Linked DNA regions of Solitalea lacus. The main gene of each other region encodes a partner of the protein of the gene in region 2 in a complex. Links are inferred from orthologs where the notes say so. Each region holds a gene or a part of one and is shown on either strand. Other genes may lie near its edges.

Region 1 (3,048 bases), 2.4 Mb from region 2 along the record:
TAATACGCGTTGATTAGGGCTTAAGTATTTTTTAGCCACATCCCTAATTTCTTCGCGTGTAATAGAACGATAAATATCAATTTCAGTATTGATCAAGTTGGTGTTTTTGTGGAAAGTGTATGCGTCAGCAAGGTTGTTGGCAATGCCTTCTACTCCTTTGTTGGCACTAACAAAATTGTTTTCCATAATGTTGCGCAGCTTTTCAAAATCCCTTTCCGAAACTAATTCGTTTTGTATCTTTTTAACTTCCTCATCTATATCCTTTAACAAATCATTAAGACTCGTATTGTTATTAGGCAGGGCATAAGTAATATATGCACCATAATCTTCTAATGAGTAATTAAATGCACCAACTTGTAAGGCATTTTTCTTGTCGTCAACCATTTTTTTATACAAGCGAGAGCTTCCTCCTTCTGATAAAATAGTCGAAATCATATTTAAAACATAGGAGTCTCTGGTTTTCATACCAGGAACACGATACGCAGTAATAATAGCCGGCAATTGAATGTTAGCATCATAGACGCTGTCAATAATAGGTTTAGAGATTGGGGCTTCAGTAACTTGTGGTTGCATTATAGCTGTACCTTTGGGAACTGCCGAAAAATATGCATTAATAAGTTTCTTGGTTTTTTCTGTTTCAAAGTCTCCCGCAATTATCAAGCAGGCATTGTTAGGGGCATAAAACTTTTTGAAGAAAGCTTTGAACTCATCCAGTTTGGCTGCGTCTAGATCTGCCATTGATCCGATAGTTTGCCAATGGTAAGGATGATTAGTAAATAAACGTTTAAATACTTCCTCTGCAAAGCGTCCATATGGCTGGTTGTCAACTCGCAGGCGCTTTTCCTCTTTTACAACTTCGTTTTGTGTTTTAACCCCTATATCATTAATTACCGGGTGAAACATGCGCTCTGATTCGAGCCATAAGCCTGTTTCCAGCTCATTTGAAGGTAACACTTCATAATAATAGGTACGATCTTGGGTTGTGTTAGCATTGTTTTGTCCACCAGCCTGTGAAACAATTTTCATGAACTCACCCCGCTTAATGTTATCTGAGCCTTCAAATAACAAGTGTTCAAAGAAATGGGCAAACCCGGTGCGGCCAACAACTTCGTTCTTTGAACCTACATGGTACATTACTGAAACTGTAACAACTGGCGCAGAATTGTCTTTATGTAAAATTACATGTAAGCCATTGTCAAGATCATACTCTGTGAACTCAACTTTTTGGGCATAAATAGATGAGCTGAAGCCCCAAAAGAGAGCAATAGCTCCAATTAGCCTTTTTTTCATATAAATTAAATAGATTAAATTGAAGGTTAAATTATGCCGCTAATTTAGAAATTCATATAAAGAATGTATACAAAACCTTGACGGTATGTAAAATATTACACTAAAATAAATGTAAAGGTGATTTTGAAAGGGAAGAGGATGTCAGGAGAATATTGGAACACAAAAAGCTCAATCCTAAAGGATTAAGCTTTTATGTATATCGTAAGTCAAAATTATTGACTAGCTTAATTTGCTTACAAACTTAGCTAACTTAGATTTGTTGTTAGCAGCTTTGTTTTTGTGAATAACGTTTTTCTTAGCTAAACGATCTAACATAGAAGAAACTTTTCTGTAAAGTTCAGTAGCTTCTGCTTTACTGTTCATTCCACGTAATTTTTTGATAGCGTTACGAGTAGTTTTAGCCTGGTAACGGTTTCTTAAACGTTTAGTTGCGTTAGCACGAATTCTTTTTATCGCTGATTTATGATTTGCCATGATATTATTAAACTCTTTTCTAAAAGGACTGCAAATATAGAGGTATTAATTTAAAATGCAAACTACATTTTAAAAATTAAGCTATTGTGTTTTAGTTCTATTCCGCCGATGCAAAGATATAAAAACTGTGATCCTTTAGGCATAAAACCTGATATTAATTTTTTATGGATTTATCTGATGTTTCTTCATTAAATTCATGCGGTTTTTGATAGGTTATTTTAATTAAAAACCGCACGAAAGGGGATTTTAAACGACTAAATATTTACTACGGACGAGTAGAAATTAGAAATAATTTTATCTAGTTGTTCCCATTCTATTAAGAACCCATCGTGCCCAAAGAAGGAATCAATTTCGACATACTTGGCGTTGTTTATATGTTGAGCCAGAAACTTTTGCTCACCTGGTGGGAATAATAAATCAGAACTTATTCCAACGCTAAGTGTCTTAGCCTTGATTTTTGATAGTGCCAATTCAACTCCTCCACGGCAGCGTCCAACATTGTGTGAGTCCATAGCTTTACTTAGGTGCCAATAGGAAAATGCGTTGAAGCGTTTCACTAGTTTATCACCCTGGTAAGCCTGGTAAGAACTTGCTTTATAATCATCAATTTTATTAATGTCAGCCTCTTTTTGAGTGATCTTGTATGCATCATAATGGCGATAGCTTAATAGGGCCATAGAACGCGCTGCTTTCATGCCCGCCAATCCAGCATCAGGACTGTTGTTTTTCCATGTTGAGTCGGCTGTAATGGCTAAACGCTGACTTTCATTGAACGCTATGCCCCACGGAGAATGGAATGCATTGGTAGCAATTAAAAATAGGTTCTTAATTAAATCAGGTTGTTCTATAGCCCATTCCATAGCTTGTTGGCCACCCACTGAACCACCGATTACAGTATGAATTTGATCAATTTCAAGATGCTTCCTTAAAATATCATGAGCTCGTGCCATGTCCCGGGTTGTTACCTGCGGAAAGGTATGATAATAAGCTGTTCCGGTTTCAGGATTAATTGATAAAGGGCCTGTTGTGCCGTAACAAGAGCCTAAAATATTTGCACAAATAATATAATGCTGTTCAGGATCGAAAACTTTTCCAGGACCAACCACTCCACTCCACCAATCACTTACATCGGCATTAGCAGTTAATGCATGGCATATCCAAATAACATTGTCTTTTTCTCGGTTTAATTTTCCTGTACTGAAATAAGTAATGTCTATTTGGGATAATACAGCCCCAGATTCTAATTCAAATGGGTTGTTATACGTAAATTTCTGAATCATCAAT
Region 2 (3,223 bases):
AGTATAAATTGAATCGATTGCAATAACACCTACATTCGCATCAGCTGATTTATTTTCTTCTGCTGAAACATATCCTCTGCCTTTATTTACAGTTAATTCTAACTCTAGAGTTACATCACTGTTCATGTTGCAGATGATAAAATCAGTATTTAATACCGTAAAGTTACTTGAGAACTTGGTAATATCACCAGCAGTAAAAGCGTCTTGCCCGCTGATTACAACGAAGATTTTTTCTGAGTCGCCACTTTCGCCTGTTTTTTTGAAACGTACCTGCTTCAAATTGAGGATGATTTCGGTAACGTCTTCTACTACACCTTTAATGGTAGAGAACTCGTGCGAAACACCTGCAATTTTAACACTGGTAATTGCGTAACCTTCTAAAGATGATAATAAAATCCTGCGCAAAGCATTTCCGATTGTTACGCCAAAGCCAGGCTCTAACGGACGGAATTCAAAGAGACCTTGAAAATCGGTCGCTTTTTGCATGATTACTTTGTCAGGTCTTTGAAACGCTAAAATTGCCATTTGAGATTTTTAAACTTATTAAATTAGTTAAGCGTTAATTTACAGTATTGATGGTTATTTGCTAATATAGAATATTTCTTTACAAATAACCATCAATTATTAACTACTATTTAGAGTACAACTCTACGATCAAGTGCTCCTTAATGTTTTCAGGAATCTGATCGCGCTCAGGCATTGCAAGGAACGTACCTTGCATTTCTGATTTATTCCACTCTAACCAGTTGTATTTAGATACTCTGTTAGCAGATAATGAAGTAGTGATAGCCTCTAAAGATTTAGATTTTTCACGTACACCAATAACATCACCAGCTTTCAATGAGTACGAAGGAATATTTACAATCTTACCATTTACAGTAACGTGTTTATGGCCGATCAACTGACGTGCAGCAGCACGAGAAGATGCAATACCTAAACGGTAAACAGTATTGTCTAAACGAGCTTCCAAGAATTTTAACAATAACTCACCGGTAACACCTTGTTTACGAGAAGCTTTGTCAAAAATTAAAGCAAACTGTTTTTCTAATACGCCATAAGTATACTTAGCTTTTTGTTTTTCAGCTAACTGAACTGCGTATTCTGATTTTTTAGCACGTCTTTTTGAAGCGCCATGCTGACCTGGAGGATAGTTTTTCTTTTCTAAAACTTTGTCAGGTCCAAAGATAGGCTCATTAAATTTACGAGCAATCTTTGATTTTGGTCCTATATATCTAGCCATTTTTTTGTGTTAAAGTATTAGTACCCTTTAGGCACTAAATCTTAGCTTTAAAACTCTAATTAATTAAACTCTTCTGCGTTTTGGAGGACGGCAACCGTTGTGAGGAAGCGGGGTAATATCCTTAATAGAACTGATCTCCAAACCTACGATTTGTAAAGTACGCATTGCCGACTCACGTCCAGCACCTGGGCCTTTAACAAATACTTCAATTTTACGTAAACCAAGGTCGTGTGCAACTTTACCGCAATCAGTAGCAGCTTGTGCAGCAGCGTAAGGGGTATTTTTCTTAGAACCTTTAAAACCCATTTTACCAGCTGAAGACCAAGAAATAGTTTGTCCTTGATTGTTGGTAAGGGTGATAATAATGTTGTTAAAAGTTGCGTTGATGTGAGCTTGGCCTTGAGCCTCAACCACTACAATACGCTTCTTAGTAACTTTTTTTGTTGACTTAGCCATTCTTATAGTTAAACTTAAAAGTATACCCTTAGTAATCCTTTCTAAGGGAGGTAATCAGTTATCAAAATCACTTCAATAACCCTAAACTTGCTTATCTACTATTATCTAGTAGCTTTTTTCTTACCAGCAACAGTCTTACGTTTACCTTTACGGGTACGTGAGTTGTTCTTAGTACGTTGACCACGAAGTGGAAGACCTTTACGGTGACGAACACCACGGTAGCAACCAATATCCATCAAACGTTTAATGTTTAATTGCACTTCTGAACGAAGAGCACCTTCAACTTTAAATTTCTGATCGATAATTGTACGAATTGCACCTAGTTGATCATCATTCCAATCTTGCACTTTAGTATTCCAATCAATACCAGCTTCAGTCAAAATTTCTTGAGCTGATTTACGACCGATACCAAAAATGTAAGTTAGGCCGATTTCTCCTCGTTTGTTTCTTGGTAAATCAATACCTGCTATCCTTGCCATATTTAATTCAATCTATTAAGTTCTAAATTACCCTTGACGCTGTTTGTACTTAGGATTCTTTTTGTTAATAACATAAAGTTTCCCGTTTCTGCGAATGATTTTGCAATCAACGCTACGCTTCTTAATTGATGCTTTAACTTTCATTTTATTTATACCTATAAGTGATACGCCCCTTGGTTAAATCGTAAGGCGACATTTCTAATTTAACTTTATCGCCAGGTAAAATTTTGATGTAATTCATTCTCATTTTACCCGAGATATGTGCAATAATTTCGTGGCCGTTTTCTAGTTCTACACGAAACATTGCATTTGATAATGCTTCTCTAATGATTCCGTCCTGCTCAATTGAGGATTGTTTTGCCATTTAGTATATTATTTTTTTAATACTTCTTCAATGTAAGAGAAAGTAGATAAAACATCGGCTTTCCCGTTTGAAACTGATACAGTGTGCTCAAAGTGCGCTGAAGGCTGACGATCATGTGTGTAGATAGTCCAACCGTCATTTGCTTGTTTGACACGATGGGTACCCAAGTTGATCATTGGCTCTATCGCTATAACCAAGCCTTGTTGTAATTTAATACCAGAACCACGTTTACCGTAGTTAGGTACCTGAGGATCTTCATGCAATCGCTTTCCAACCCCATGGCCAACAAGTTCTCTTACCACTCCGTATCCATGCTTTTCAGCATGCTCTTGAACTGCAAAACCAATGTCTCCTAAGCGCATTCCAACAACAGCTTTTTCAATTGCTAATGCTAGACACTCCTTGGTAACAGTAAGTAATTGTTGCACTTCAGGGGCAATTTCACCAACCGCAAATGTGTAGGCCGAATCACCGTAAAACTTGTTTTTCAGTACACCACAATCCACAGAGATAACATCTCCCTCCTTCAACTCAGTTTTAGAAGGGAATCCATGCACCACTACTTCGTTTACCGAAATACAAAGTGATGCAGGGAATCCTCCATATCCTTTAAAAGCAGGTATTGCATTATTGTCGCGGATGAACTCCTCGGCAATTTGATCAAGCTTTAAGGAAGTTACTCCA

The links.
Region 1: rpsK (region 2) and rpsT share a complex: the UniProt entries of both Bacillus subtilis proteins name them as parts of the 30S ribosomal subunit. The link is inferred for Solitalea lacus from one-to-one orthologs.

Annotation. Positions count from the first base shown.
Region 1 is NZ_CP091740.1:1,390,095-1,393,142, forward strand. Bases 138-2,848 are described here. They hold rpsT (30S ribosomal protein S20), read right to left. Parts: upstream 1,765-2,848; coding sequence 1,510-1,764; downstream 138-1,509. Other genes in these bases: L2B55_RS05885 (M16 family metallopeptidase), read right to left, coding at 138-1,290; L2B55_RS05895 (homoserine O-acetyltransferase family protein), read right to left, coding at 2,019-2,848. Also shown: more of L2B55_RS05885, read right to left, coding at 1-137; more of L2B55_RS05895, read right to left, coding at 2,849-3,044. UniProt on the Bacillus subtilis protein: Binds directly to 16S ribosomal RNA.
Region 2 is NZ_CP091740.1:3,812,460-3,815,682, forward strand. What follows is about bases 1-2,886. They hold rpsK (30S ribosomal protein S11), read right to left. Parts: upstream 1,697-2,886; coding sequence 1,304-1,696; downstream 1-1,303. Other genes in these bases: L2B55_RS16360 (DNA-directed RNA polymerase subunit alpha), read right to left, coding at 1-525; rpsD (30S ribosomal protein S4), read right to left, coding at 632-1,240; rpsM (30S ribosomal protein S13), read right to left, coding at 1,798-2,175; rpmJ (50S ribosomal protein L36), read right to left, coding at 2,203-2,319; infA (translation initiation factor IF-1), read right to left, coding at 2,321-2,539. In the rest of the region: more of map, read right to left, coding at 2,887-3,223. UniProt on the Bacillus subtilis protein: Located on the platform of the 30S subunit, it bridges several disparate RNA helices of the 16S rRNA. Forms part of the Shine-Dalgarno cleft in the 70S ribosome.